One region of the Pantoea sp. SGAir0183 genome, then DNA from elsewhere that is predicted to be linked to it. Evidence: predicted binding sites of a transcription regulator. Region 1 holds the regulator's gene; the other holds the start of a gene.
What was found. The regulator sigma-54, encoded in region 1, starts transcription at its own class of promoters, with help from an activator protein. The targets are predictions, from matches to a motif close to GTTGGCACANNTTTCGCTNT.
Positions count from the first base shown of each region.

Region 1 (16,103 bases):
CCCAGACCGTGCCAGCCGCCTTTTGCCACCATCAGCGTCTGCTGGTGACGCGTCATATCGCCCAGTGTCTCGCCCGTTCCCTGGTCAATAACGCGGGTTCCGACGGGGACTTTAATCGTAATATCTTTGCCGCGTTTACCGGTACAGTCGCGACTCTGACCATTCTGACCACGCTCAGCGCGGAAAGATTTTTCGAAACGATAATCGATCAGGGTGTTAAGGTTTTCGTCAGCGACTAAGTATACGTCACCGCCATCACCACCATCACCGCCGTCCGGGCCGCCTTTTGGGATATATTTTTCACGGCGGAAACTGACACAGCCATTACCGCCATCACCTGCGACGACCAAAATTGTCGCTTCATCAACAAACTTCATTTTCTTTCTCCGTCACACAATCGTCTGCAACAGGCTGCAAACGGGTCCGCCAGGGTCGTTCTGCGCTGACCAGCGGCGGATAAATCAAAACTGGCTCTCGCCAGCATGTACATAAAGTGTACAACACGGAGCCAGGCTATGTCGCCTGTCTGGCGACAGGTCGCAGAATGTAAAAAGCCCCGCAAGAGTTGCGGGGCCTTCAATTCGTGCGTTCAGACGGTAACCGTCTGCGTCACGACAACCTTACTCAGCAACGATGCTGATGTATTTACGGTTGTTCGGACCTTTAACTTCGAATTTTACTTTGCCGTCTGCGGTAGCAAACAGAGTGTGGTCACGACCACAACCTACGTTGTTACCGGCGTGGAATTTGGTACCACGCTGACGAACGATGATGCTACCTGCCAGAACAGATTCACCACCGAAACGTTTTACACCCAGACGTTTTGCATTGGAGTCACGACCATTTCGAGTCGAACCACCAGCCTTTTTATGTGCCATTTGTCAGATCTCCTCTTACGCCGTGATACCAGTGATTTTCACATCAGTGAACCACTGGCGATGGCCAGCTTGCTTACGGTAGTGCTTACGACGACGAAACTTAACGATTTTAACTTTCTCGCCACGACCATGAGCAACAACTTCTGCCTTGATCACACCGCCTGAAACCAGTGGCGCGCCGATTTTCACGTCTTCGCCATTTGCAATCATCAGAACCTGGTCAAACTCGATGGTTTCACCGGTTGCGATGTCCAGCTTTTCCAGGCGAACGGTCTGACCTTCGCTTACTCGGTGTTGTTTACCACCACTTTGGAAAACCGCGTACATATAAAACTCCGCTTCTGCGCTTGCCTTTTAGTTCATCAGGCGGCGCGCTAAATATTCACAATAGGGCGCGAATTCTACGCAAAACTCAAACAGAAGACAAGAGCACTTTGCACACTCTTGCAGAAAAAAAACACAGGCTCAATGCAAACGTTTCTCAACCTGAAAATTCAAGTACAATCAGTAACAGATTACTGAACGCTGGCTGGGTAAAACCGCTTACCATGGCAGAGAAACGAGTCATAGCTGAAAAGACGAATGAACTTAGAACAGATTAACGAATTAACCGCACAGGACATGGCTGCCGTTAACCAGACCATACTCGACCAGCTGAATTCAGATGTCTCGCTCATCAACCAGCTGGGTTATTACATCATCAGTGGCGGCGGTAAACGCATCCGGCCCATGATTGCCGTGCTGTCTGCTCGCGCCATGGGTTACCAGGGCGATTTACATGTGACCAACGCGGCGCTGATCGAATTTATCCACACCGCCACGCTGTTGCATGACGATGTCGTGGATGAATCCGATATGCGCCGTGGAAAAGCCACCGCGAACGCCGCATTTGGTAACGCGGCCAGCGTACTGGTCGGTGATTTTATTTATACCCGCGCTTTCCAGATGATGACCAGCATGGGCTCGTTGCGCATTCTGGCGCTGATGTCCGAGGCGGTGAACGTGATCGCCGAAGGAGAAGTGCTCCAGCTGATGAACGTCAACGATCCCGACATCACCGAAGAGAGCTATATGCGGGTGATATACAGCAAAACCGCGCGCTTATTTGAAGCCGCCTCTCAGGCCTCGGCGATTCTGGCGGAAGCGACGCCAGCGCAGGAAAAAGCGCTGCAGGATTACGGACGTTATTTGGGAACGGCTTTCCAGTTAATCGATGATTTACTGGACTACAGTGCCGATGGTGAAACCCTGGGCAAAAATACCGGTGACGATCTCAGCGAAGGTAAACCCACGCTGCCTCTGCTTCATGCCATGAACAACGGATCGCCTGAACAGGCTAAAATGATCCGTGAGGCGATTGAACAGGGGAACGGCCGCCATCTACTGGCTCCCGTTCTGGAAGCGATGAACCAGTGCGGCTCTCTGGAATGGACGCGTAAGCGTGCTGAGCAGGAAGCGGATAAAGCCATCGCGGCATTACAAATCCTGCCTGAAACCCCATGGCGCACGGCGCTGGAATCACTGGCTCACATGTCGGTTCAACGCGATTTCTAATCGCTGACGGGGCCTGACGGCCTCGTCTTCTTTCTTTCCCCCGCCGCTGTTGCAGTCATTACCATCCTTTTGCGTCAGGCCGCGCAGTTCTGTCTGCTTACGGAAATATTACTGGAACCTTATGGAAATTTTCTGATATAAACCACCATAAGTTTCCAGATGTATTTTAAAGCACGTCAGAATCCCCCCGCGCGCTTCGCACTGACAAGGAGAAAACAGTAATGCAAAAAAGGACAGAGGACTGGCATCCTGCCGATATTATTGCCGCACTGCGCAAACGTGGTACGACGCTGGCGGCATTGTCCCGCCAGGCAGGATTAAGCTCATCAACACTGGCTAACGCCCTTTCACGGCCATGGCCAAAAGGGGAATGGCTGATTGCTGATGCGATCAATGTCCACCCATCAGAGATATGGCCAAGCCGCTATTACGATCCTGAAACGAACAGCCTGCTGGATCGAAAAAAACGTGTGCGATCGTCCGTTCAGACGACCAAAAACTAACATCGGGTTAGTGCCAGACGAAAAAAAACCAGCCCGTATGCAGGCTGGTTTTTTACAGGCCTGTCCGAAACATTATTCGCCGCTGACGCGCTCGATGTTTGCGCCCATCGCTTTTAGCTTATCTTCGATATGCTCATAACCCCGATCGATGTGGTAAATGCGATCGACCAGCGTTGTGCCTTCCGCAATACACCCTGCCAGCACCAGGCTTGCCGATGCACGGAGATCCGTCGCCATCACCTGCGCGCCCGATAAGGTTTCCACACCGTGACAGATTGCGGTATTGCTCTCAATTTCTGCGTGAGCACCCATACGAATCAGTTCAGGGATGTGCATAAAACGGTTTTCAAAAATGGTTTCGGTGATTAGCCCCGTGCCTTCCGCGACCAGATTCAGCAGGGTGAACTGCGCCTGCATATCGGTCGGGAAACCCGGATGAGGAGCGGTACGCACGTTGACCGCTTTAGGGCGCTTACCGTGCATATCCAGGCTGATCCAGTCTTCACCGGTTTCAATGTCTGCACCAGCATCACGCAGTTTCGCCAGCACTGCGTCCAGGGTGTCAGGCTGCGCATTGCGGCACAGCACTTTCCCCCCCGAAATAGCAGCCGCCACCAGGAAGGTGCCGGTCTCGATTCGGTCTGGCAGGACGCGATAAACCCCACCGCCCAGACGCTCAACGCCTTCAATGGTGATTTTATCCGTGCCTGCGCCCGAAATTTTTGCACCCAGCGTATTAAGGAAATTGGCGGTATCCACGATTTCAGGTTCACGCGCCGCGTTCTCAATCACCGTGGTCCCGGTTGCCAGCGTCGCGGCACTCATAATGGTCACCGTCGCGCCTACGCTGACTTTATCCATCACGATCAGCGCCCCTTTCAGGCGACCGTTAACTGAGGCTTTTACATAGCCTTCTTCCAGCTTAATCTCCGCACCCAACTGCTCAAGACCCGAGATATGCAGGTCTACCGGGCGCGCACCGATGGCGCAACCACCAGGCAGTGAGACTTCGCCCTGACCGAAACGGGCCACTAACGGACCAAGCGCCCAAATAGAGGCACGCATAGTTTTCACAAGGTCATAGGGTGCACAAAAAACGTCTACGCCGCTGGCATCGACGTGAACGGAACCGTTGCGCTCAACCTTCGCACCTAACTGGGTTAACAGCTTCATAGTGGTGTCGATGTCACGCAGCTTCGGCACATTCGTAATCTCAACCGGCTCTTCGGCCAGTAAAGCTGCAAACAGAATTGGCAGTGCGGCGTTCTTCGCCCCGGAAATGGTGACTTCACCACTTAAACGGGTGGGGCCTTGCACACGAAATTTATCCATTAACACGGTTCTCAATTAACTGGCTATTAAACGGTCGCGCAGGTGGCGCAGCCCTTGCGGGGATCAGAAACCGTTCAGTTTACGGTCACGCGCCCACTCTGCAGGCGTGTAGGTTTTGATGGATACCGCATGAATGCGGTTATCCGCAATGAATTCCATCAGCGGCGCATAAACAGCCTGCTGTTTCTTAACGCGGCTTAACTCACCAAACAGTTCGCCCACGGCGATCACCTGGAAATGGCTGCCATCGTTGCTCATGACATGAACTTCTTCTAAAGGCAGTGCTGCCATCAGCACAGCCTGAATTTCACTGTTTTCCATTGCTCTTAACTTCACTTAATAATAATAAGGCTGACATAGTAGAGGAAAGTGCCTGATTCTTAAATACGCAAAAGCCCCTGTCGGCGACCGGGGCTAAGGCTGAGAAGGCGAATACAGGCGCTTTAATCCGCAGAAACAATAATTTGTTGCAGGTTGTAAAGGGTGATCAACGACTGCAGTTTGTCACCGATGCCAACAAACTGCAGCGCGCCGCCCTGCTGCGAGACGATTTCCCGCAGGTGGACCAACAGCGCCAGGCCTGAGGTATCCACCCGTTCCAGAGCCGAAACGTCGATCAGCGTCGCCCCGCTAATCAACGTTTCACGCTGCTCCCAGAGATCCAGCAGCGTGTCACGATCCAGCTCACCTTCCAGCCGTAGCGTGTTCGCCTCGCGGCTCCAGTGCAGTGAGGGCTGCATTATTTGTTTTGATCCAGTGTGATTGGCTGTTTCGCTGACGCTTCAAGTTGCGCAGTCAGTGCATCAATCCCTTTCGTACGTAACAGATCGCCCCACTCATTTTGTTTCGTGGTGATCATGCTGACCCCTTCTGCGATCATATCGAACGCCTGCCAGTTACCGGTCTGGCTGTTTTTACGCCACTGGAAATCCAGCCGCACTGGCGGACGGCCCTGAGGATCGATAATCGTCACACGGATGGCGACAATATTGGCATTGCCCAGCGGTTTCGCAGGCTCGATCTGGTAAGTCTGACCGTGATAAAGCGCTAACGCCTGGCCATAGGCCTGAGCCAGATAATCACCAAAAGCCTTAAAATAGGCTTCGCGCTGTGCCGGTGTGGCTTCCCGATAGAAACGGCCCAGGACTAACGCCCCCGCATATTTAATCTGCACATAAGGCAGCAGCTCCTGGCGGACAATATCACGCAGGTAGTTGGGATCCTGCTTGATTTTCGCCTGCTCGCTTTTCAGGCGGGTAAAAGTTTTATTAGCCGCTTCATTCATCAACGTATAAGGATTGCTTTGATCGGCTGCTGTCGCCGCCAATGGCGCGATCGCCAGCATGGCAATCATCAGAAAACGTTTAAACATCATGTTATCCCTCTGTTAAGGTTGAGCGGCTGCGGGAGCGGCAGTATCGCCGCCCTGCGCATCCTTACTGTCACCGGTTTGCTTGTTACCTTTGTTGTCGCCGCTTTTATACAGGAACTGGCCTATCAGGTCCTCCAGTACCATCGCCGACTTGGTATCGCGTATCGTGCCACCATCGTTTAACATCGCCGAGCCCAGCTCAGGATCGTCAAAGCCAACGTTTAACGACAGAAACTGCTCGCCCAGCAAGCCCTGAGTACGGATGGCCAGTGAACTGGTGTCCGGAATCTGGTTGGCATACTTGTCGCTGATATCCATCGTGACGCGTGGCAGTAATGTTTTCGGTTCAAGTGAAATATCTGTCACCCGACCAATCACGACACCACCAATTTTAACAGGCGAACTGACTTTCAGGCCGCCGATATTATCGAAGGTGGCATACAGCTTCCAGGTGGGTTCTGTCCCCAGCGATTTAAGATCCGCCACGCGCAGGCAAAGGAACAGCACCGCTAACAGTGCCATGATCATAAAAACGCCAACCCAAATTTCGCTTTTTTTGCTTTGCATCGCATCAATTCCCAAACATCAGTGCTGTCAGCACAAAATCTAAACCGAGGACCGCCAGTGATGCATGCACCACGGTGCGCGTCGTGGCGCGACTAATACCTTCAGAGGTCGGAATCGCATCGTAACCATTAAACAGCGCGATCCAGGTAACCGTGACGGCAAAAACGGCGCTTTTAATAATGCAGTTAACCACATCGCTACGAAAATCGACGGCATTTTGCATCGCCGACCAGAAGAAGCCAGGGTCAATACCTTTCCAGCTCACGCCCACCAGCGCGCCGCCGGTAATCCCTACGGCGGTGAAGATGAGTGCCAGCAGCGGCATGCTGATAAAGCCTGCCCAAAAACGTGGTGAGACAACACGGCGCAGAGGATCGACCGCCATCATCTCCATGCTGGACAGCTGTTCCGTGGCCTTCATCAGCCCAATCTCAGCCGTTAACGCCGACCCTGCCCGACCTGCAAACAGCAGGGCTGTGACAACCGGCCCCAGTTCACGTAGCAATGACAGTGCCACCAACATGCCCAGGCTGGTTTCTGCACCATAGGTGTTTAATACCAGATAGCCCTGCAACCCCAGCACCATGCCGATAAATAACCCGGAGACCACAATGATCACCAAAGACAGGACGCCAATGCTGTAGAGTTGTTTGACTAACAGCGGGGAGTGTTTGCGAAACGCGGGTTTACCGACCAGCGCATGAAAAAGCATCAATCCGGCACGCCCAAAGCTGGCGCAGGTTCCAATCCCCCGACGTCCTAATGACGCCAGTGCTTTTAACAACATCAGCTTAGCTTCTCCCTGACCCGGTTAAATCGGCCAAATAATCGCCCGCCGGAAAACGAAACGGTACGGGCCCGTCCGCGATGCCGTCGATAAACTGGCGCACGCGTGGGTCATTGTTGGCACGCAAATCGGGCGTGGTCCCGTGCGCGATAATTTTTTGTCCCGCCACGATATAAGCATAATCGGCAATACTTAACACTTCAGGCACGTCATGCGACACCACAATGCATGTCAGTCCCAGTGCATGGTTAAGCTCATCAATCAGTTTGACCAGTACGCCCATCGTAATAGGATCCTGACCCACAAACGGCTCATCGAACATAATTAACTCGGGCTCCAGAGCAATAGCCCGAGCCAGAGCCACTCTGCGCGCCATTCCGCCCGAAAGCTCCGCAGGTTTCAGCTGCGCGGCACCCCGTAAGCCCACGGCTTCCAGCTTCATCATGACTGTGCTGTGCAGAAGCGCCGCCGGCAACCGTGTATGTTCACGAAGCGGCCAGGCCACATTTTCGTAGACGGTTAAATCAGTAAAAAGTGCACCGGACTGAAACAGCATGCTCATCTTTTTACGCGCTTCATACAATCGGGTGCGCGACAATGTCGGAATGTTCTCGTCCCGGAACCAGATCTCGCCGCTGTCAGGCTGAAGTTGCCCGCCAATCAAGCGCAGCAGCGTTGTTTTCCCGATCCCTGACGGCCCCATGATCGCCGTCACTTTGCCTTTGGGTACCGTAAGGGAAATATCGTCGAAAATTTTGCGATCGCCACGTGAGAAACTCACGCCACGAACCTCAACCAGGTTCGTTTTTTGTTGGATCATTATCACCTCTATTACGGATCGGGCGTAAACATAGGGTACGATGGTAGCCTGTTAAGGTTAAACGCACGATAGCTTTACAGAAACTTAATGCAAAGATTTGGCGAAAACGGTCATAAAATTTACTTTTGTCGCTCGGACGGTCAAAATCAGCGCCTGTTTTGTCACATCGAACCTGAAGGCAAGCCAACAGGGGTTTTAAGCAAGGATTTTTCATGTTCGTCGCAACCGCACTGCTGATTATCGGACTGCTTTTACTGGCTTATGGTGCCGATCGTCTGGTGTTTAGTGCTGCAATACTTTGCCGATCGTTCGGGATCCCACCGTTAATCATCGGCATGACCGTCGTCAGTATCGGTACCTCGCTTCCGGAGATCATCCTTTCCTTCTCCGCTGCGCAGTATGGCCAAATGGATCTGGCGGTGGGCACCGCGCTTGGTTCGAACATCACCAATATACTTTTGATTCTCGGCGGCGCGGCGCTGTTGCATCCGCTCAGCATCCATTCCAACTTAATTCGCCGTGAACTGCCGCTGATGGTGCTGGTCTCATTACTGAGCGGTATTACGCTGTTTGATAACTATCTTAGTCGACTGGACGGTATCGCCCTGATTGCCATCGCCGCGATTTATCTGATTGTGACTATTCGCATCGCGCGTAAAGCAGAAAATGACAATAACGATACGCTGACGCGTGAACAACTGGCTGAGCTGCCACGCGAAGAGACGGGTAACACCGTGGCCTTTCTCTGGCTGGCTGTCGCCCTGATTATCCTGCCCATGTCAACACACATGGTGATTGATAATGCGACGGTCTTTGCCGACTACTTTGGCGTGAGTGAACTGGTTATGGGGCTGACGCTTATCGCCGTCGGCACCAGTCTGCCGGAGCTGGCCACGGTCATCGCCGGTGCGTTGAAAGGCGAAGATGATATTGCGATTGGCAACCTGATTGGGGCCAATATTTATAACCTCGCTATCGTGTTGGGCCTGCCGGCACTGATTCACCCCGGCAGCGTCGATTATCACGCTTTTGCACGCGATTACTGGATAATGCTTGGCGTAAGCGTACTGTTCGCCATGCTTTGTCTGTTGCGCCACCGCCGCATTGGCCGTACGGCGGGGACGCTTTTACTCTGTGGTTTCTTCGTCTGGGTAACGTTGCTGTGGCTACAGCCAGCGTTTATGGGCGGCTAAAAAGGACAGATTTGCCATGTCACATCAGCAACCAACGGTAGAGTTTGATTTTCAGCGAGCCGGTAAAACGGTTCTGCGCATTGAGCGTGAAGGCCTTGAGCAGCTTGACCAGTATATCAACGAGGCCTTTTCCGACGCCTGCGCCATGATTTATGCCTGTAAGGGCAAAGTGGTGGTTATGGGCATGGGCAAGTCAGGTCATATTGGTAAAAAAATGGCGGCGACCTTTGCCAGCACCGGCACGCCGGCTTTCTTTGTGCATCCAGCGGAAGCCAGCCACGGCGACCTGGGAATGGTGGGTAAAGACGACGTGGTGCTTGCCATTTCGAATAGCGGTGAATCCAGCGAGATTCTGGCGCTGATTCCGGTGGTGAAACGCCAGCAGATTAAACTGATCTGCCTGACCAGTCGACCTGAAAGCGCCATGGCCCGGGCGGCAGATATCCATCTTTGCGTCAAGGTGCCGCAGGAAGCCTGTCCGATGGGACTGGCCCCCACGACCAGTACCACCGCAGCTCTGGTGATGGGCGATGCACTGGCGGTCTCCCTGCTGGAGGCACGCGGCTTCACGCCTGAAGATTTCGCGCTGTCGCATCCGGGCGGTGCGCTGGGCCGTAAACTGCTGCTGCACGTGAGCGACATCATGCACAGCGGTGATGAGTTACCGCACGTCACGCGGGATGCATCATTGCGAGATGCGTTGCTGGAGATAACCCGTAAAAATCTGGGCCTGACAGTGATTGTTGACGATTTGATGAAGATTGAAGGCGTTTTTACTGATGGTGACCTGCGCCGCATCTTTGATATGGGCATCGATTTTCAAAAAGCGACCATTGCAGAAGTCATGACGCGTGGCGGCATCCGCGTACGTCCGAACGTGCTGGCCGTCGATGCACTGAATTTAATGCAAACCAAAAACATTACCTCCCTGCTGGTAGCCGATGACGACCATCTGCTGGGTGTGGTACATATGCATGACATGCTGCGCGCAGGCGTAGTGTAAACAGGAAGACACAATGCAGTCTGAGATTGCCACTATAGAAACATGTTACGGCCCGGTCAGTGCCGACATTATGGCCCGTGCCGGGCACATTCGCCTGCTGATTTGCGATGTGGACGGCGTGATGTCTGATGGCCTGATCTACATGGGTAACAGTGGAGAAGAACTGAAAACCTTTAATGTGCGCGACGGTTACGGCATTCGTTGCCTGCTGACCTCGGACATTGAAGTGGCTATTATTACCGGCCGCACCGCCCGGTTACTGGAAGACCGCTGCAAAACGCTGGGGATTCGCCATCTTTATCAGGGGCAATCAGATAAGCTTTTGGCCTATCGCGAACTTCTGGATACACTGTCGCTCTCTGACGAGCAGGTGGCTTATATTGGTGACGATCTGATCGACTGGCCAGTTATGGCAAAAGTAGGGCTCAGCGTAGCGGTGGCCGATGCGCACCCGCTGCTGTTAGCGCGAGCGCGTTACGTCACACGTATCGCCGGTGGGCGCGGCGCAGTGCGTGAACTGTGCGATCTCATTTTGATGGCGCAAAATAAATTTGAGGATGCCAAAGGGCAATCAGTATGAGTAAAAGCAGGCGTTGGATAACGTTGGGGCTGGCCTTGATTGCGCTGGTGCTCATTGGCTGGAATTTCACTAACCGGGACAGCGACGATGGCGCACCGGTAATGAATAATGATCAAACGCCAACCTACACCAGTGCCAATTCGCATACCGTAGTTTACAACCCTCAGGGTGGCCTGGCTTATAAGCTGATCTCGGACAAAGTTACGTATTTCGAAAATACGGGAACCAGCTGGTTTGATAATCCGGTCATGACAACCTACGACGAGAATAAAATGCCGACCTGGACGGTACGTTCAGATAAAGCAAAGCTCACTAAAGATCGTATGCTGTATTTATATGGTCATGTTGAGCTGAATGCGCTGGCGCCAGATTCTGAACTGGAGCGCATCAAAACGGATAACGCTCAGGTCAATCTTGTCACTCAGGACGTCGCCTCGGACGATCAGGTGACGTTATATGGCCGCAGTTTTAACTCTACCGGCATGAAAATGCGTGGAAATTTACGGACAAAGCAAGCCGAGTTACTCGAAAAGGTCAAAACCTCTTATGAAATTCAAAATGAACAAAAACAGCATTAAGTTTTTACTGGCCAGCCTGCTGCTTGCAGCCAGCCTGCCGGCGCTGGCGCTGACCGGTGACTCGGACAAACCCGTTAATATCGACTCTGAAAATCAGTCGCTGGACCTGCAAGGCAACGTCGCGACCTTTACCGGTAATGTGGTCGTAACTCAGGGGTCGATCAAGATTACGGCAGATAAAGTCGTGGTGACCCGTCCGGGCGGCGACAGCAAAAAAACTATCGTTGATGCCTACGGCAATCCGGCGACCTTCTATCAGATGCAGGACAACGGTAAACCGGTACAGGGACACGCGTCCAAACTGCATTACGAGCTTGCTAATGACTTTGTTGAGCTGACGGGCAATGCGTACATTGAGCAGTTGGACAGCAATATTAAAGGCGACCGCATTACTTACCTGGTCAAAGAGCAAAAAATGCAGGCTTACAGCCAGGGCCAGAGCAAGCGCGTAACCACAGTTCTGGTGCCGTCGCAGTTGCAGGACAAGCCCGCGTCAACCAATAGCGAAAAAAAGAGTAACTGATCACTATGGCCACATTAATCGCAGAGAACCTGGCGAAGGCGTACAAAGGCCGTCGCGTGGTTGAAGACGTCAGTCTGCAGGTAAAATCCGGTGAAATCGTCGGCCTGCTCGGCCCAAACGGTGCCGGTAAAACCACCACCTTCTATATGGTGGTCGGGATTGTTCCGCGCGATGCGGGCCGCATTGTCATCGACGATGAAGACATCAGTATTCTGCCGCTCCACGCGCGTGCGCGTCGCGGTATCGGCTACCTGCCCCAGGAAGCGTCAATCTTCCGGCGTCTGAGCGTTTACGACAACCTGATGGCCGTGCTGCAAATTCGTGATGATTTAACCGAAGAACAGCGACAGGATCGGGCGAATGAGCTCATGGATGAGTTCCATATTGCACATCTGCGCGACAATATGGGACAGTCACTGTCGGGCGGTGAACGTCGCCGTGTGGAAATTGCCCGTGCGCTGGCCGCAAATCCCAAATTCATTCTGCTGGATGAGCCTTTTGCCGGTGTTGACCCGATTTCCGTTATTGATATCAAAAAGATTATTGAACATCTGCGCGACAGTGGGCTTGGCGTGTTAATCACTGACCACAACGTGCGTGAAACGCTGGCGGTCTGTGAACGGGCCTATATTGTCAGCCAGGGCAACCTGATTGCTCACGGTACGCCGAATGAAGTCCTTGCAGATGAGCAGGTTAAACGTGTTTATTTGGGTGAAGAGTTCAGACTCTGATAAGGTGTCGTTAATACTGATGGTTACCCGGGAATATTCATCCTGTCTATGAAGCAAGGTTTACAACTCCGGCTCAGCCAGCAACTGGCGATGACCCCACAACTGCAACAGGCGATACGTCTGTTGCAGCTTTCTACGCTTGAACTTCAGCAAGAGCTACAGCTGGCCCTGGAAAGTAATCCCCTGCTTGAACAGACTGAACAGCATGAAGAAATAGACGCAAAAGAGTATCAGGAAGGCGAAGCGGGACTTGATACGCGTGAAGCGCTGGAACAAAAGGATATGCCCGAAGAGCTGCCGCTCGACGCGACCTGGGATGAAATCTATACCGCGGGAACGCCATCAGGAACCGGTACGGACTATCAGGATGACGAACTGCCCATCTACCAGGGCGAAACCACCCAGTCGCTGCAAGATTATCTGATGTGGCAGGTTGAGCTGACGCCGTTTAGCGATACCGATCGGGCGATCGCGACGTCCATCGTCGATGCCATTGACGATACGGGTTATCTTACCGTTTCGCTTGAAGACATTCTCGACAGTATCGGCGACGATGAGCTGGAAATGGACGAAGTTGAGGCCGTTTTAAAGCGCATTCAACATTTTGATCCGATCGGCGTAGGTGCACGTGATTTGCGTGATTGCCTGCTGGTACAGTTGTCGCAGTATGCGCCTGAAACGCCAACGCTCTCTGAAGCCCGCCTGATCGTCAGCCATCATCTGGATCTGCTGGCCAACCATGATTTCCGCAGCCTGATGCGCGTCACGCGTTTAAAAGAAGACGTACTGAAAGAGGCAATGCTGCTGATTCAGTCGCTCGATCCACGTCCGGGCCAGTCGATCAATACTGGCGAACCTGAATACGTTATTCCTGATGTGCTGGTCCGTAAAGTTGCGACGCGCTGGACGGTGGAACTCAATACCGACAGTCTGCCGCGGCTTAAAATCAACCAGCACTATGCCGCCATGGGCGGTGCTGCGCGTAATGACAGTGACAGTCAGTTTATCCGCAGTAATTTGCAGGAGGCGCGCTGGCTGATCAAAAGTCTGGAAAGCCGCAATGAGACGCTGTTAAAAGTCTCACGCTGCATTGTTGAACAGCAACAGGCCTTTTTTGAGCAGGGCGAAGAGTTTATGCGTCCGATGGTGCTGGCCGATATTGCCCAGGCGGTGGATATGCATGAATCCACGATTTCCCGCGTCACCACGCAAAAATATCTTCACAGCCCGCGTGGCATTTTTGAACTGAAGTATTTTTTCTCCAGTCATGTTAATACTGAAGGAGGAGGCGAAGCCTCATCTACTGCGATACGGGCACTGGTAAAAAAATTAATCTCGGCGGAAAATCCCGCTAAGCCCTTGAGTGACAGTAAACTGACCTCCATGTTATCTGATCAAGGGATCATAGTGGCACGTCGTACCGTTGCAAAATATCGAGAGTCTTTGTCCATACCGCCTTCAAACCAACGTAAGCAGTTGGTTTAACAGAGAGAAGGAAGACCTATGCAGCTGAACCTTACCGGGCAAAATGTTGAAATCACCGAGCCACTGCGTGAATTCGTCACAGCGAAATTTGCCAAACTGGAACACTACTTTGATCATATCAACCAGGTATATGTTGTCCTGAACGTTGAGAAGGTGACACAGGTTGCTGATGCCACATTGCACGTTAACGGGGGCGAGCTGCACGCCACATCGGAAGCGGAAGATATGTATGCGGCAATTGACGGGCTGATTGACAAGCTGGCCCGTCAACTGACCAAATATAAAGACAAGTTAAAAAAACACTAACCTTCACGCTGGCAGGCGCGCCGGGCGCGCAGAGCTGAAAGGATGGGGCGGATTAACCGCCCCGTTTTGTCATCTGTGCCAGCGCCATGATTCCGCTACGTGATTACCGCGTACCGGTTTACTGGCTAAGTGAACTCGCAAGTGAAACGAAAATGAACAATGATTTAACACTGGAACTGAGCACAGTGCTTTCGCCAGACTGCACCCGCAGCAGCGTACACTGCCAAAGCAAAAAACGGGCGCTGGAAATTATCAGTGAACTGGCCGCTAAGCAGCTCAACCTGCCGCATCAAACGCTGTTTGAAGCGATACTGACCCGCGAGCGCATGGGAAGTACCGGTATTGGCAACGGTATTGCCATCCCGCATGGCAAGCTGGAGGAGGATACGTTACGTGCCGTCGGCGTCTTTATCAGCCTTGAGCAACCCATCGCATTTGATGCCGTGGATAATCAGCCTGTCGATCTCCTTTTTGCGCTCCTCGTGCCCGCTGACCAGTGTAAAACTCACTTACATACACTGTCGTTAGTCGCCAAACGGCTGGCGGATAAAACGGTTTGCCGCCGTCTGCGTGCTGCGCAGAGCGATGAAGAGCTGTATGCCATCATTACCGAAGAACAAACAGAGCAATAAAGCGCGTGATTTACCGGCGTGAGCCGGCTTTAAAACGGGAGAGAAGGTCATGGTGCTGATGATCGTCAGCGGTCGGTCAGGCTCAGGAAAATCAGTGGCGCTGCGCGCGCTGGAAGACATGGGTTTTTACTGCGTGGATAACCTGCCGGTCGTGTTGTTGCCTCAGCTGGCAGAATCACTGGTTGAGCGCAATATCTCAGCGGCGGTGAGTATCGATGTGCGTAACATGCCTGAGTCGCCTGAAATTTTTGAAACCGCGCTCAATAATCTGCCTTCCGGATTCTCGCCCCAGTTGCTGTTTCTTGATGCCGACCGCAATACGCTGATCCGCCGTTACAGTGATACGCGTCGCCTCCATCCCCTGTCCAGCAAAAATCTGTCGCTGGAAAGCGCGATTGATGAAGAGAGTGACCTGCTCGAGCCGCTGCGCTCGCGTGCCGATTTGATCATTGATACGTCAGAGATGTCGGTGCATGAACTGGCTGAGATGTTGCGTACCCGCTTACTGGGTAAACGCGAGCGGGAGCTGACTATGGTGTTTGAGTCGTTTGGCTTCAAACATGGTATTCCCATTGATGCGGACTACGTCTTTGACGTGCGTTTCCTGCCCAATCCACACTGGGATCCCAAACTGCGCCCGATGACGGGGCTGGATCGTCCCGTCGCGGCTTTTCTGGATCGTCATACCGAAGTCCATAACTTCATTTATCAGACGCGCAGTTATCTGGAACTCTGGCTGCCCATGCTGGAAACGAACAACCGCAGCTATCTCACCGTGGCGATTGGTTGCACCGGTGGCAAACACCGCTCGGTGTATATTGCTGAACAGCTCGCTGATTATTTCCGCTCGCGGGGTAAAAATGTACAGTCCCGTCATCGCACACTGGAAAAACGTAAATCATGACCGTTAAGCAAACCGTGGAAATCAGAAACAAGCTGGGCATGCATGCACGCCCCGCCATGAAGCTGTTTGAACTGGTGCAAAGTTTCGATGCCGAAGTGCTGTTACGCAACGAGGCCGGCACAGAAGCCGAAGCCAGCAGCGTTATCGCGTTGCTGATGCTGGATTCCGCCAAGGGCGGCCATATTGAGATCGAAGCCAGCGGCCCCCAGGAAACTGACGCGCTGGCCGCCGTCATTGAACTCTTCGAAGCCGGCTTCGACGAAGAGTAACATCAGTCCAGATGATTGCGCTGCAGGAAGCCCTCTCCTCCCAGTTGGCGCATCTGTCGGAGTATCCATTGCTGGCGCTGGCGCAC
Region 1 is NZ_CP028053.1:3,864,454-3,880,556, forward strand. It holds gene cgtA (Obg family GTPase CgtA) at 1-377, opposite strand, end outside; gene rpmA (50S ribosomal protein L27) at 621-878, opposite strand; gene rplU (50S ribosomal protein L21) at 894-1,205, opposite strand; gene ispB (octaprenyl diphosphate synthase) at 1,461-2,432, shown strand; gene C1N59_RS17960 (helix-turn-helix domain-containing protein) at 2,654-2,935, shown strand; gene murA (UDP-N-acetylglucosamine 1-carboxyvinyltransferase) at 3,008-4,267, opposite strand; gene ibaG (BolA family iron metabolism protein IbaG) at 4,331-4,588, opposite strand; gene mlaB (lipid asymmetry maintenance protein MlaB) at 4,711-5,007, opposite strand; gene mlaC (phospholipid-binding protein MlaC) at 5,007-5,639, opposite strand; gene mlaD (outer membrane lipid asymmetry maintenance protein MlaD) at 5,655-6,206, opposite strand; gene mlaE (lipid asymmetry maintenance ABC transporter permease subunit MlaE) at 6,211-6,993, opposite strand; gene mlaF (phospholipid ABC transporter ATP-binding protein MlaF) at 6,998-7,813, opposite strand; gene C1N59_RS18000 (calcium/sodium antiporter) at 8,026-9,006, shown strand; gene kdsD (arabinose-5-phosphate isomerase KdsD) at 9,023-10,009, shown strand; gene kdsC (3-deoxy-manno-octulosonate-8-phosphatase KdsC) at 10,023-10,589, shown strand; gene lptC (LPS export ABC transporter periplasmic protein LptC) at 10,586-11,167, shown strand; gene lptA (lipopolysaccharide ABC transporter substrate-binding protein LptA) at 11,136-11,690, shown strand; gene lptB (LPS export ABC transporter ATP-binding protein) at 11,696-12,421, shown strand; gene rpoN (RNA polymerase factor sigma-54) at 12,470-13,906, shown strand; gene hpf (ribosome hibernation promoting factor) at 13,925-14,212, shown strand; gene ptsN (PTS IIA-like nitrogen regulatory protein PtsN) at 14,365-14,844, shown strand; gene rapZ (RNase adapter RapZ) at 14,894-15,748, shown strand; gene npr (PTS phosphocarrier protein NPr) at 15,745-16,017, shown strand; gene mtgA (monofunctional biosynthetic peptidoglycan transglycosylase) at 16,020-16,103, opposite strand, start outside.

Region 2 (16,103 bases), 600 kb from region 1:
CGACAATATCACCACCCGATGTCCCGCCTGGCGTAGCTGATTCATCAGCGCCAGCGTATCCGGACGCACCCCCACAAAGATAGCCTGCCAGCCCGCAGCAAACTGTTCATAGCTCAGCGCAATCTCCAGTTTTTCACATAAGGCTTCTGCAAAGGCTTCATCGCTGATTTCACCGCGCTCATGCTGCTCAAAAGCCGCATCCATTTGAAAATGACTTTGAAGCGATGCCAGCGGTACGCGGCTGAGGTCACTCCAGACGCCCAACACGCGGTTAAAGTCGATATCGATAATCACATTGCCCAAATCAAAGATATACAGCATGGTGCCTCCTTTGGTTCCCTGGATCATTCACTCTAGCGGTAAAAGTGCGGCCTGAACAGGCGGCCCGGACGAGAAAATTACACACTTTAAATTAAGGTACGACAGGACAAAGTGGGAAGGGGACAAAGAAGAAGTTACAGGCTGGTTTAGACTGGATTTAACTGAGCTGGTAAAAACCCCGGACAAAAAAAAGCCCCGTTAAAACGGGGCTGTATTACTACGCGATTAGGCGTCTTTACCGCCGCGTGAAGCACGCTTACGGTCGTTCTCAGTCAGGTGACGTTTACGGATACGCACTGACAGAGGCGTAACTTCGACCAGTTCGTCATCATCAATGAACTCGATCGCCTGTTCCAGCGTCATTTTCTGCGGTGGAACCAGTGTGGTGGCTTCGTCAGTACCGGAGGCACGCATGTTAGTCAGCTTCTTACCGGTCAGGCAGTTCACGGTCAGGTCGTTAGAACGGCTGTGAATACCGATGATCTGGCCTTCATAAACTTCCGCGCCATGGCCCAGGAACAGCTTACCGCGATCCTGCAGACCGAACAGGGCGAACGCTACCGCTTTACCCTGGCCGTTAGAGATCAGAACGCCGTTCTGACGCTGACCCACTTCGCCCGGACGAATATCGTCGTAGTGGCTGAAGGTGGAGTACAGCAGACCTGTACCTGATGTCATGGTCATAAATTCGTTACGGAAACCGATCAGACCACGGCTTGGGATGACGTAGTCAAGACGTACGCGGCCTTTGCCATCTGGATCCATATTTTTCAGGTCGCCTTTACGCTCGCCCATGGCCTGCATAACGGAACCCTGATGCGTTTCTTCGATATCCAGCGTCACGTTCTCGAATGGCTCTTGTTTACGGCCTTCGAATTCGCGGAAGATAACTTTCGGACGGGATACCGCCAGTTCGAAACCTTCACGACGCATGTTCTCGATCAGTACAGACAGATGCAGCTCACCACGGCCCGATACGCGGAACGCGTCAGCATCTTCGGTCTCTTCCACACGCAGTGCCACGTTGTGAACCAGTTCTTTGTTCAGACGCTCAAGGATCTGACGTGAGGTCACGTACTTACCTTCTTTACCGCAGAACGGTGAGGTGTTGACGTTGAAGAACATGGTTACCGTTGGCTCATCCACGCTCAGGGCTGGCAGCGCCTGCACATTCTGCGGATCGCAAATGGTGTCAGAAATGTTCAGTTCACCCAGACCGGTGATCGCAATGATGTCGCCCGCTTCTGCCAGGTCGCTGTCAATACGCTCCAGCCCCAGGTGAGTCAGCACTTTACCCACTTTACCGTTACGGGTTTTGCCTTCGCTGTCTACGATGGTGACTTGCTGGTTAGGCTTCACTTTACCGCGCTTGATGCGGCCGATACCGATCACACCCAGATAGTTGTTGTAGTCCAGCTGAGAGATTTGCATCTGCAGCGGCGCTTCGACTTCAACCTGTGGAGGTGAAACGTGGTCAACGATTGCCTGATACAGCGGGGTCATATCGTCAGCCATGTCGGTGTGATCCAGACCGGCAATACCATTCAGCGCAGAGGCGAAAATGATAGGGAAATCGAGCTGCTCGTCCGTTGCATCCAGGTTAACGAACAGGTCAAACACCTGATCAACAACCCAGTCAGGACGTGCGCCAGGGCGGTCAACTTTGTTGATAACCACAATCGGCTTCAAACCATGCGCGAACGCTTTTTTGGTAACGAAGCGGGTTTGCGGCATAGGGCCATCCATCGCATCTACAACCAACAGTACCGAATCCACCATAGACATTACGCGTTCAACTTCACCACCGAAGTCGGCGTGTCCTGGGGTATCAACGATGTTGATACGGTAGTCGTTCCATTTAATGGCGGTATTTTTTGCGAGGATGGTAATCCCACGCTCTTTCTCCAAATCATTGGAGTCCATCACGCGCTCGGTGGCTTCAGTACGGGCATCAAAAGTACCAGACTGTTGCAGCAGTTTATCAACCAGGGTGGTCTTTCCATGGTCAACGTGCGCGATGATGGCGATGTTACGCAAATTTTCGATCACAGCTTTTTTGCCTCAGGCATTAGAAATAACGCGGTATTGTACACGGATTAAGCGGGAGACTGAACACGATCACACTTTTCACTGAAAGTTTATTGCATTGTCGCAAAATCGCACTAATAGCCGTGCAAAAATTGCACTGCAATGATGTTTTGCACCACAATGGTGCTCATTTTCAACGCCAATGCACATAAAAAGTGCAGTGCAACTATCATGGTGCACGTCTTTTATGACAAAAAGGTGCATGACAGCGCGATTTTGTGCAAAGAAATAAAGTTGGCACAGAATTCGCTTTGTATTATCCAGATGAAAACGACGTAAGACAACGGTTGCAGAGCTGGTCGGGATCAGACTGAGGTATGGCTGACACATGTCGCACATTTCCTCACCCGGTTCTCACCATGTAGACAATGACCATTTCCAGGAGAGTTGAGTATGTCCGCTGAACACGTTCTCTCGATGATGAACGAGCACGAAGTTAAGTTTGTTGACCTGCGTTTTACCGATACCAAAGGTAAAGAACAGCACGTTACTATTCCGGCTCACCAGGTTAACGCTGACTTCTTCGAAGAAGGCAAAATGTTCGATGGCTCTTCCATCGGCGGCTGGAAAGGCATTAACGAATCAGACATGGTACTGATGCCGGATGCAACCACGGCAGTTATGGATCCGTTCTTTGAAGATTCAACACTGATCATTCGCTGTGACATCCTTGAGCCTGGCACCATGCAAGGCTATGACCGCGATCCACGCTCTATCGCAAAGCGCGCTGAAGACTATCTGCGTTCTTCAGGCATCGCTGATACCGTTCTGTTTGGACCCGAGCCAGAATTCTTCCTGTTCGACGATATCCGTTTCGGTTCGTCAACCTCTGGTTCACACGTCGCTATCGATGATATCGAAGCGGCCTGGAACACCGGCAAAGAATACGAAGGCGGTAACAAAGGTCACCGTCCAGGTCTGAAAGGCGGCTACTTCCCGGTTCCACCGGTCGATTCATCACAGGACATCCGTTCTGCTATGTGTCTGACAATGGAGCAAATGGGTCTGGTTGTTGAAGCTCATCACCACGAAGTTGCGACAGCGGGCCAGAACGAAGTGGCAACCCGCTTCAATACCATGACCAAAAAAGCTGACGAAATTCAGATCTACAAATATGTTGTGCACAACGTGGCGCATGCTTACGGCAAAACGGCAACCTTTATGCCGAAGCCAATGTTTGGTGACAACGGTTCAGGTATGCACTGCCACATGTCTCTGTCTAAAGGCGGACAAAACCTGTTCTCTGGTGACAAATACGGCGGCCTGTCTGAAACCGCGCTGTTCTACATCGGCGGTATCATCAAGCACGCAAAAGCAATCAACGCCCTGGCCAACCCAACCACCAACTCTTACAAGCGTCTGGTTCCGGGTTATGAAGCACCGGTTATGCTGGCTTACTCTGCCCGTAACCGTTCTGCATCAATCCGTATCCCGGTTGTTGCCAGCCCGAAAGCACGTCGTATTGAAGCGCGCTTCCCGGACCCAGCGGCTAACCCGTACCTGGCGTTTACTGCACTGCTGATGGCTGGCCTGGATGGCATCATCAACAAAATCCATCCTGGTGATGCGATGGATAAAAACCTGTATGACCTGCCACCGGAAGAAGAAGCTGAGATTCCAAAAGTTGCAGGTTCACTGGAAGAAGCGCTGAATGCACTGAACGAAGACCGCGAGTTCCTGACCCGTGGCGGCGTCTTCACTGACGACGCGATCGATGCTTACATCGAGCTGCGTAAATCAGAGAACGACCGTGTGCGCATGACGCCACATCCGGTTGAGTTCGAACTGTACTACAGCGTCTAATTTCAGAGTCAGCAAAATGGGTGCCGCATTGAAAGATTGCAATTGCGGCACGCTTAACCTGAAACGTTTTTTTGTTGCCGTGGAAACTTTAGCCCATCTTCGGATGGGCTTTTTTCTCCGCGAATTCATCGTTCATTCGCTTTAATTCCGGCTTAAAGACTACAATGCACTAAATTAGTGCAGAGGAACGCTGTATGGCAACTGCCTCCCTGCCCGACGCCGGGCAGATTCTCAATACCTTAATCAACAGTATTTTGTTGGTGGATACCGATTTGGCGATCCATTATGCCAACCCGGCGGCACAGCAATTACTGGCGCAAAGCTCACGTAAATTGTTCGGCACGCCGTTACCTGAATTAACCGGCTACTTTTCGCTGAATGTCGAGGTCATGCGCGAGAGTCTTGAGGCGGGCCAGGGCTTTACTGACAGCGAAGTTACTCTGGTCGTGGATGGCCGGGCGCACATTATGTCGCTCACGGCACAGCGCCTGCCTGATGGGTTGATTCTGCTGGAAATGGCACCGATGGATAATCAGCGTCGCCTGAGTCAGGAACAGCTGCAGCATGCTCAGCAGGTGGCCGCACGCGATCTGGTCCGCGGGCTGGCCCATGAGATTAAAAACCCGCTAGGTGGATTGCGCGGCGCGGCGCAGCTTTTGTCACGCGCCCTGCCGGACCCTGCCCTGAATGAATATACCAAAGTCATTATTGAACAGGCAGACCGCCTGCGAAATCTGGTTGATCGCTTACTGGGGCCGCAACAGCCCGGTATGCATATTACCCAGAGTATTCATCAGGTAGCGGAACGTGTCGTTAACCTGGTTTCGATGGAGTTGCCAGAAAATGTATCGCTGGTTCGCGATTACGATCCCAGCCTGCCGGAATTACCGCACGATCCCGATCAGATTGAGCAGGTATTGCTGAACGTCGTGCGCAATGCGCTGCAGGCGTTAGGCGAAGACGGCGGCACAATCGTGATTCGAACCCGTACAGCCTTCCAGTTAACACTGCATGGCACACGTTATCGTCTGGTTGCCCGCATTGATATCGAAGATGACGGCCCCGGTATTCCAGCCCAGCTACAGGATACGCTGTTCTATCCAATGGTAAGCGGACGGGAAGGCGGTACCGGCTTAGGCCTTTCTATTGCCCGTAGCCTGATTGATCAGCATTCGGGAAAAATTGAGTTCAACAGTTGGCCGGGTCATACCGAGTTTTCGGTTTACCTGCCTATTCGCCAGTGAGGTTTCTATGCAACGAGGGATAGTCTGGATCGTCGATGACGATAGCTCCATCCGCTGGGTGCTTGAACGCGCGCTCACTGGAGCCGGTTTAAGCTGTGCCACTTTTGACAGCGCGAACGACGTGCTCAATGCACTCGCAACAAAAACCCCGGACGTTTTATTGTCTGATATCCGTATGCCGGGTATGGACGGGCTGGCTCTGCTAAAACAAATCAAACAGCGCCATCCCATGCTTCCGGTTATCATCATGACAGCGCATTCCGACCTGGATGCCGCGGTAAGCGCCTATCAGCAAGGCGCGTTCGATTACCTGCCCAAACCGTTCGATATCGACGAAGCGGTCGCGCTGGTTGAACGTGCCATCAGTCACTATCAGGAGCAACAGCAGCCACGTAATCAACCGGTAAGCGGCCCCACCACCGATATTATCGGTGAAGCGCCCGCCATGCAGGACGTATTCCGTATTATCGGCCGTCTCTCCCGTTCGTCGATTAGCGTGCTGATCAACGGGGAATCGGGTACAGGTAAAGAGCTGGTAGCGCACGCACTGCACCGCCACAGTCCTCGCAGTAAAGCGCCGTTTATTGCCCTCAACATGGCGGCGATCCCTAAGGATTTAATTGAGTCGGAACTGTTTGGCCATGAAAAAGGGGCCTTTACCGGTGCGAATCAGATTCGTCAGGGACGCTTTGAACAGGCCGACGGCGGGACGCTGTTTTTAGATGAAATTGGTGATATGCCGCTGGATGTTCAGACGCGCCTGCTGCGCGTACTGGCAGACGGGCAGTTTTACCGCGTCGGTGGCTATGCACCGGTCAAAGTGGACGTGCGCATCATTGCCGCTACGCACCAGAACCTTGAACTGCGGGTACAGGAAGGCAAGTTCCGTGAAGACTTGTTTCACCGCCTGAATGTCATCCGCGTGCATTTGCCGCCGCTGCGTGAGCGTCGTGAAGATATTCCCCGTCTGGCCCGTTATTTCCTGCAGGTGGCCGCACGCGAGCTTGGTGTGGAAGCCAAGATCCTGCATGCGGAGACCGAGACCGCGCTGACCCGTTTGCACTGGTCGGGTAACGTGCGTCAGCTGGAGAATACCTGCCGTTGGTTAACGGTGATGGCCGCCGGTCAGGAAGTGCTGATTCAGGATTTACCACCGGAGTTATTCGAATCCAGTACGCCGGAAAGCCCCACGCAGTCGCTTCCCGACAGCTGGGCAACCCTGCTGGCACAATGGGCCGATCGTGCCTTGCGTTCCGGTCATCAAAATCTGCTGTCAGAAGCACAGCCGGAAATGGAACGCACGCTTCTGACGACTGCACTGCGCCACACGCAGGGTCACAAACAGGAAGCCGCGCGTTTGCTGGGTTGGGGAAGGAATACGCTGACGCGTAAGCTGAAAGAGCTGGGCATGGAATAAGCCATTCCGCCGGAACAGCCTGTGCTGTTCCGGCGGTTAAATCACACGCGAATAGGGCTGTGGTTGCGTCTTTTGTCGCAGGTAAGCATCAAAACACATACAAATATGGCGAATCAGCAGTCGTCCTGTTCCTGTCACCTTCAGGCCTGTCGCGTTTTGCACCACCAGCCCATCCGCAATCAGCGGTTTTAACCGCGCCAGCTCTTCGGCAAAATAGCTGTCGAAGGTAATATTCCACTGCGTTTCTGTCGCGCTGAAATCGAGCGCAAAGTTGCAGATAAGCGTTTTGATCACATCGCGGCGCAGGCAATCGTCCTGACTGAGCGTGAATCCCCGCCACAAGGCATGGCCCTGTTTTTCAACCTGGCTGTACCAGTCATTGAGGCTTTTCTGGTTTTGCGCGTAGCGGTCGCCGATCATGCTAATGGCGGAGACGCCCAGACCGAGTAAATCGCAGTCGCCCTGGGTGGTATAACCCTGAAAATTGCGGTGCAGGTTCCCCTCGCGCTGTGCCACCGCCAGCTCGTCCTGCGGTTTAGCAAAGTGGTCCATACCGATGAACTGGTAGCCATGCCGGGTCAGCGTTGTAATGCTCTGCTGCAGGATGGCCAGCTTCTGTTGCGCCGAGGGCAGTTCATTTTCTTTAATTTTTCGCTGTGCGGCAAAGAGTGACGGAAGATGCGCATAGTTAAAAACGCTCAGTCGATCGGGATCCAGCGCGATAACCCGCTGCAGCGTAAAGGCAAAGCTTTCCGGCGTTTGCAGCGGCAGACCGTAAATCAGGTCGATGCTGGTTGAACGAAACCCCTGCTCACGTGCCCGTGCCATCAGGGCAAAAATCACGTCCTCATCCTGCACCCGGTTAACTCGTTCCTGCACCGCCTTGTTAAAGTCCTGTACGCCCATGCTCAGGCGATTAAAACCGCACGTCCGGAGATGATCGATCATCTCCAGTTCAATTTCACGCGGACCGACCTCGATCGACATCTCCGCGTCATCCTCGAAGGTGAAATGCTGTTTCAGCAGCGCCACCAGCCGGCTAACCTGCTGCTTATTCAAAAATGTCGGCGTGCCGCCGCCCCAGTGCAGTTGAGTGACGCGACGATCACGAAACAGTGGCGCGCGGGCGACAATCTCCTGTTCCAGCGCGTTCAGATAGCGGTCGGCTTTATGTAAGTGACGCGTGACAACCTTATTGCAGCCACAGAAATAGCACAGGCGATGACAGAACGGGATATGAACATAGAGCGACAGCGCGCGTTGCGGATAACGTTCAGTGGCACGTTGAAAATCAGCGTCTGTAAAGGTCTCGCTGAACGCTAGCGCGGTGGGATAAGAGGTATAGCGCGGACCCGCCGCATTGTATTTTTCAATTAATGCCTGGTTCCAGTCGATTTGTGTCGCTGACATGCTGACTCCTTCCGTTTACCTCGCTGTGGGAAAGGCCGCGATGCAGAAGGAAAGAGAGGAGTGCGGGAGGAAACCCGCCGTAAACGCTGCTTCAGACGCGACAGTCGTTGTAGTTTAAACAATAACCACAGGAGATAACATGTCATCAAAAGCACGAAAATTGATCCAGGCCAAAACATTGTCGTTTACCTGTTAAACCAGGCATGCGCATTTACGCATGCCGATCAAAGACGGCTTAATTCCCTTTAAGCAGGCGGTACATATCTTCTTCCGCCTCCGGATCGTCTTCCTCGTCCATCGCGATACCGAGCTGTTCCATCAGTTCATCAATGCGATCCAGCGTGACATCAAGCCAGCCCTGATCCTCAGATGAAAGCGTTTCGCCTTTCTCAAGGCGGTCCAGTAGCGCATCAAGACGCTCGCTGTTCTCTAACTGCGCCAGCTCTTCTTCCGGTGTCAGCACCACTTTCTGCTTCGCCGGTTTTGCCGTCACTTTTTTGGTTTTTGCGGGTGCAGCGTTGTCGGCAACGATTAACGACACCGGCTTTTTACTGCCGATACGAGGATCTTTTGCCGGGGCCGCTTGCTTACCGTTGCTGCTCTGCGCTTGCGGGTTAGCACGGCTGCCTGACGCATGGCCACGATGCTTTTTATCGCGTTTACGATCGCGCGCTTCGTTATTGATCTCTTCACGCGATTTACGTTTTGCTTTGGCGACAGGCTTGCCCTTCGCCGCGCTTGCAGGTTGCTTCATAATCTTGGGTTCCGGTGTTTTTTATTCAGTATAGAATTGCGGCGAAATCTAGCAGAAACCAGACAAAGAAAAAAGGCGACAGCTCAAGCTGTCGCCTTATTTCATACCTTCGGCAGAAGGAATCATGTTTCAAATCCGTTTCGGCTCACAACATCCCGGTTAATCCTGCGCCTGCTCAACTCCGGAGCTCATCCTTTTCCTTTTCTGGTCCGCAATCCCTGACCATTTCCTTTCCTGTCGCTCTTCGTTATCCCAACGTTCCTGAGCGCATCATCCTGATGAATGCTGTCCTGCACTGCTGAATAATGTAGACCAATTGGTAAAAGGCTCAAGTAATACTTGTATGGTGTTTGAGCGAAAAACCTGTACTTTAGTATAATGCACTGAATTTTAATCATTTATTTTTTTAATTTTTTAATTAAAAAGCGACATAACCTGCAAGATTTATGGCAAATGTCTTACAGGGAGCCCTGAACAATGGTATTGAGCACTTTCCCGCCATAATGCGTATAATCAGCGCCATTGCCCTTATGCGTTTCTGGAGTACTACCTTGTCTGAACTGAATTACCATGTCACCCGCTTCATCCTTAGCGCGCCTGATATCCGCCATTTACCTTCTGATACCGGCATTGAAGTGGCGTTCGCTGGCCGTTCTAATGCGGGGAAATCCAGCGCTTTAAACACGTTAACCAACCAAAAAAGCCTGGCGCGTACCAGTAAAACGCCCGGTCGTACGCAGTTGATTAACCTGTTTGAGGTGGCCGAAGGTAAGCGCCTCGTCGATCTACCCGGTTATGGCTATGCCGAAGTGCCGGAAGAGATGAAACTCAAGTGGCAGCGGGCACTGGGAGAATATCTGCAAAAACGCCAGGCATTAAAAGGCCTGGTAGTACTGATGGATATTCGTCACCCTCTTAAAGATTTGGATCAGCAAATGATTCAGTGGGCCGTTGACAGCGGTATTCCTGTTTTGCTGCTGCTGACGAAAGCCGACAAGCTCGCATCTGGCGCACGTAAGGCCCAGCTTAATATGGTGAAGGAAGCCTCGCTGGCTTTCATGGGAGATGTGCAGGTGGAGGTGTTCTCATCGCTGAAAAAGATTGGCGTTGATAAAGTGCGCCACAAGCTGAATAGCTGGTTTAGTGAACTGGAACCCGCAGTGAACGATCAGGACAGTGACGCGTAAGGCCGGGCAAAAAGCCCAATAAAAAACGCCCCAGTCACAGAATGACTGGGGCGGCTAAATTCAGCCAAATCCGATTACGTGAAGTAAAAGGTCTGAAAGATAGAACATCTTACCTCTGTACCCTACGCCTCGAACTTTACCTGATTTTTTGTGAGCAACAAAGGTTTTTTTGTTACTCCCATTCATTTTCCGCCACTTTTTTTACTATGCTCGTCACAAAAATGAAGATGACATGTAGTTAAATTATCAAAAAAATGGTGGAGGCAGAGTCAGTCATTCCTTCATGATGCTGAGAAAACCTGAATGGTTGAACGGGCCACGTTTCTCACCGGGCGCTAACGCATCACGTCAGCGCCGGTTGCTTACCTAGTGTGCCTGCTCCCAGTTATCCCCTACCCCAACTTCAACCAGTAAGGGCACATCCAGCGCCATACTGCCTTCCATTAGCGTACGAATCTGCTTACTGGCCGCTTCAACGGCCTCCTCTTTGATTTCGAACACCAGTTCATCGTGCACCTGCATAATCATCTTCACTGCGTCGCTTCGCTGTTCCTGTAACCAGTTATCAACCGCGATCATCGCGCGTTTAATGATATCGGCCGCCGTTCCTTGCATAGGGGCGTTGATTGCGGCGCGTTCTGCCGCTTTACGTCGTATCGCATTGCTGGACTTGATGTCAGGCAACCACAGGCGACGCCCGTCCAGCGTTTCGACATAACCGTTACTCGCGGCGAGCTGACGCGTATTTTCCATGTAGCGCAGGACGCCTGGATAGCGCTCGAAGTACAGATCCATATATTTCTTCGCCTCACCTGCACCGATATTCAGCTGGCGGGATAAGCCAAATGCACTCATACCGTAGATGAGACCAAAGTTGATGGCCTTCGCGCTGCGACGTTGTTCACCCGTCACCTTACTGAGCGGTACGCCAAACACTTCCGCTGCGGTAGCCCGGTGGATATCTTCTCCCTGCGAGAACGCGTCCAGCAGGCCTTTATCCTGCGACAGATGGGCCATGATACGCAGTTCAATCTGCGAGTAGTCCGCCGCGACGATGCGGTTGCCTTTGCCTGCTACAAAGGCCTGGCGAATGCGCCGTCCTTCGTCATTCCGCACCGGGATGTTTTGCAGATTAGGATCGGTAGATGATAAACGTCCGGTCGCGGTGACGGCCTGATGGTAAGACGTATGCACGCGGCCGGTTACAGGATTGATCATCAACGGCAGCTTATCGGTGTACGTGGACTTGAGTTTTGACAGCCCACGGTGCTCCAGAATGACTTTCGGTAATGGATAGTCCAGCGCCAGCTCTGCCAGCACTTCTTCGCTGGTCGACGGCGCACCACCCGGCGTTTTCTTGGTGGGCTTGATGCCCTGCTTTTCAAACAGGATGACCTGCAGCTGCTTCGTGGAAGAGAGATTAAACGGCTCGCCCGCCAGTTCATGCGCTTCACGTTCCAGTTCAGCCAGGCGCGCTGTCAGCTCTTTTGAGTGCTGCGCTAAGATGGCCTGATCGATCAACACACCATTACGCTCAATGCGCGAAATGACCCTGAGCAACGGCATCTCGATCTGTTCGAACACCTTTTTCGGGCCGGCTTCTTTTTCAAGCTCAGGCCACATCTTCAGGTGCAGCTGCAACGTGACGTCAGCATCTTCTGCTGCATAATGCGCAGCCTGCTCAAGGGCTATCTGATTAAACGTAAGCTGATTTTTACCCTTACCGGCGATCTCTTCGAAGGTGACCGTTTTATGATTCAACCAGCGTGCCGACAGGCTGTCCATATCATGTTTGCCCACCACACTGTTCAGGATGTACGACTCAAGCATGGTGTCATATTTAATGCCTGCTAACTCAATATCGTAGTTCTTAAGGACACCGCGATCGTACTTGAGGTTTTGCCCCACTTTGCTGACATCAGGATCTTCCAGCAGCGGTTTGAGCTGTGCGAGCACCGCATCGCGATCAAGCTGTTCGGGCGCATCAAGATAATCATGCGCGACAGGAAGATAAGCCGCTTCGCCTGGCGCGATGGCGAAACTGAGACCCACAATATTGGCTGTTAACGTGTCCAGCGCATCGGTTTCAAGGTCAAACGCGAAAACGTCGCTTTTTTTCAGCTTCTCAACCCAGTTGTCCAGCGTTTGCTGATCCAGGATGGTGACATAACCCTCGGCAGACAAGACGCTTGTGGCTTCCGCCTTTACAGGCTCATCGACAAGAACCTGTTGGGCCTGTCGGTTGCTTTTCTTACCCTGCAGCCATTTTCCCTCTTGCAGGTCGGTCAACCAGCGCCTGAACTCGTAACGGCTAAACAGCGCCTGCAAGGCCTGAATATCCGGTTCACCGACGGTGAGCGCCTCACAAGGCTGATCCAGTGCTACATCCGTTTTAATGGTCGCAAGTTGATAGGAGAGAAACGCCACCTCGCGGTTTTGTTCCAGCTTTGTGGCCATAGTTTTGGCACCACGGAATGAAAGATCGGCAACTTTATCGAGATTATCGTAGATCGACTGCATCCCTCCCAGTCCCTGTAGCAGGGCCTGAGCCGTTTTTTCACCCACGCCTGGTACGCCTGGAATGTTATCTGAGCTGTCGCCCATCATCGCCAGAAAATCGATGATCAAGGCGGGTGGCACACCATACTTTTGCTCAACTTCTTCCGGCCCAAGAATGGTGTTAGTCATCGTATTGATTAACGTTATCGCTGGCGTCACCAGCTGCGCCATATCTTTGTCGCCCGTACTGATAAGGACAGAGTAACCCTTTTTTTCCGCTTCTAACGCCAGCGTACCAATCACATCATCCGCTTCGACACCGCTGACGGCCAGCAGAGGCAATCCCATCGCACGCACCATTTCGTGTAACGGCTCAATCTGTGACCGCAGATCGTCGGGCATGGGCGGGCGATGAGATTTGTAATGTTCAAACAGCTCATCCCTGAAGGTTTTGCCTTTAGCATCAAACACCACAGCAACATGTGTAGGGCTGTATTGAACCAACAGGCTTTTAAGCATGTTCAGCACGCCATACATAGCACCGGTAGGCTCTCCTGCACTGTTCGTCAGCGGCGGGAAAGCGTGGTACGCGCGATAAAGATAGGATGAGCCATCAACCAAAATCAGGGGGTTTTCTGCTATTTGCGCCATATGTCTGTGTATTCTTCGTTGCCATGGATTGGTCTATAAGGATGCCACACCTTGGCGAAAAGGGTTAATCAAGACAAACGGGAAGTTGTTTTTTTGGTGCTGTAGCCTTTTGGATCGTAACGATCTTCCTGTGGATAACTTTGTGCGTAAAAATCATATCAATCATTTATTTATATCATAGCGATCCCGGCCAGCAATGATACTTGTTTAAAATTAGTAACTTAAAACAAAACCGTGATGTGATCGTGATTTTTGACGGCATGTCTGCTTGTGTGGATAGAAAAACTGTGCTTCTCCAGTCCAGCAGAGATAAGGTGAGTGATGGCAAAAGAAAACGCCAGCGAATGCTGGCGTTTTGCGGAAGATGATAGCAAAAACGCTTATTTCTTTTCGACCAGGAATTTAACAACGTTGGCATAATCCGCCACGAAGTTTTCCATTGAGCTCGTATCCAGTCCACCATTATTAACCATGTATTTGCCGTTAATAAAGATAGCGGGAACACCGCGCAGATCCACATCAGCGGCCGCTTTTTGCTGCTGGGCAACCAGCGCTTTTACTGCAAAGCTGTTCCAGGCCGAATCATATTGCTCAGAGGTAATGCCTGCGGCTTTGATGAAAACGTCTTTCAGACTGGCGGGATCGGTAATGGTCTGGGTTTTCTGAATACCGTCGAAAATAGGTGCCGTGACTTTATCTTCAACCCCCAGCGCCATGGCCACAGCCCATGCGTGCGTGACAACCGGCCCCAGCTCGCCGCCCAGGAAATCAACATGGTATTTAACCATTTTGGTATCCGCTGGCAGGTTCTTTTTCACCGCATCACTGACATGATAGATTTCTTCAAACTGGTAGCAGTGAGGACAGAAAAAAGAGAAAAACTCCATGACCTGCGGTTCACCGGCAACCGGCTTAGGCAGGCTGACATATTGTTTACCTTCAGAGAATTGTGCAGCAGATGCGCTGAAGGCCAGCACCAAACCCATCAGTGCAAAAAATATTTTCTTCATTGGGGAAAACTCTCCTGACTTGTCATTAAAATTGCGGGGTCAGCTGCAACGGGGGTTCCCGCAACACCTTTTCCTGCTCGATAAACTGCAAAATTTGCCTGCGCCAAAAATCCTCATCGGTCATCCAGGGAAACGCGCGCGGAAAGGCGGGGTCCTGCCAGCGGCGAACAACCCAGGCCAGATAATAAATCATGCGCATCGCACGTAAAGGTTCAATCAGTGACAATTCGTTAATATCGAAATCACTGAATTCACTATAGGCTTCCAGCAGAATATCCCACTGGATCCGCTGCTCCTGCTTATCGCCGCTGATCAACATCCACAGATCCTGAACGGCCGGGCCATTGCGGGCATCGTCGAGATCGACAAACAGGGGGCCGTCCCGCCACAGGATATTGCCTGGGTGGCAATCACCATGTAATCGTAACGGCTGCCAGTTGTCATGCCAGCATTGACGAAGTGCCATACCCAGCTTATCGACGGCCTCTGACAATGCACTGCGCAGCGACGCGGGCACAAGTTCAGTGTTTGCCAGCACATCCCGGGGCTGATCCAGATATTCATCAAGCCCCATTGAGGGGCGATGCCGGAACAGATTTTTTCGGCCAGTTTGATGCATGCGGCCCAGGAAGCGCCCAACCCATTCCATCTGATCGTCGTTATCGGTTTCATATTGTCGGCCCCCGAGGCTGGGGAAAACCGCAAAGTAAAAACCCGCATGCTGTTGCAACGTATTACCCTTAAGAACCAGGGGCGCAGCAATGGGCACTTCATCGCCGAGTAAATCGTGAGAGAACTGATGCTCCTCAGTAATCTGCTCAGCAGACCAACGCTGTGGTCGGTAAAACTTGGCCACATAGCGCTGCCTGTTATCATCGCTAAACTGATAAACGCGGTTTTCGTAGCTGTTCAGGGCCGTAAGACCGGAGTCTACCCGAATACCTGTTTCCCAAAGCGCATCAAGCAGGACATCTGGATTGAGCGTTTGAAAATTAAAGGCGGCATCACTCATGGTTATCCCTGTGCTTATCTTTACTGTGAACGGCTAAGGATAACACTACTCATCATTTTTAATGACTCCACGTGCACGCAGCAGCGCCGTTTTAAAATCAACTTCATAATCTTTTTTCAGTCCGGGAATCTGATCATGGCTGGCAGAATCACGCATTTTTAGATGATAAATCAATATGTCATCGCTTAATTCACTTAATGGGCCAACGAAACCGGACGCCTGAGCCAGTTTTTGTAAAAATGCCAGCAGGTTAAGATCAGGTTCTTTTTCCCAGGCTGGTTGCAGGAGTTCGAGCAGTTCACTCAGCCGATGCGTTTTCATGATGATTCCTTTATGCAGGTGGTCCGCTGCCGCAATGTGAGTATCGTCCAGATTTGAGTCAGGAGACGAAAATGACAGCAATTACCGGGGTAATCCTTGCAGGTGGACAAGGTCGCCGTATGGGAGGACAGGATAAAGGGTTAATAATGCTGCAAGGTAAACCACTTTATCAGCATGTTCTTCAGCGGTTAAAGCCGCAGGTAGACATTGTGTTAATAAGCGCCAACCGTAACATTGATCGTTATCAGATAAGTGGTTGTCAGGTCGTGGCTGACACCATGCAGGACTATCCCGGACCACTGGCAGGTATGCTGAGCGGTTTGCGAAACAGTCCTACTGAGTGGGTTGCGTTTTGCGCGTGCGATACACCTGATATTCCCGGCGAT
Region 2 is NZ_CP028053.1:95,205-111,307, reverse strand. It holds gene yihX (glucose-1-phosphatase) at 1-321, opposite strand, end outside; gene typA (ribosome-dependent GTPase TypA) at 547-2,370, opposite strand; gene glnA (glutamate--ammonia ligase) at 2,803-4,212, shown strand; gene glnL (nitrogen regulation protein NR(II)) at 4,407-5,456, shown strand; gene glnG (nitrogen regulation protein NR(I)) at 5,464-6,873, shown strand; gene hemN (oxygen-independent coproporphyrinogen III oxidase) at 6,910-8,283, opposite strand; gene yihI (Der GTPase-activating protein YihI) at 8,519-9,037, opposite strand; gene yihA (ribosome biogenesis GTP-binding protein YihA/YsxC) at 9,589-10,224, shown strand; gene polA (DNA polymerase I) at 10,591-13,374, opposite strand; gene dsbA (thiol:disulfide interchange protein DsbA) at 13,755-14,384, opposite strand; gene C1N59_RS00450 (serine/threonine protein kinase) at 14,410-15,396, opposite strand; gene C1N59_RS00445 (YihD family protein) at 15,442-15,717, opposite strand; gene mobA (molybdenum cofactor guanylyltransferase MobA) at 15,789-16,103, shown strand, end outside.
Region 2: a site for sigma-54 is predicted at 2,643-2,662, ahead of glnA (glutamate--ammonia ligase). Genes of this name have one in related genera too.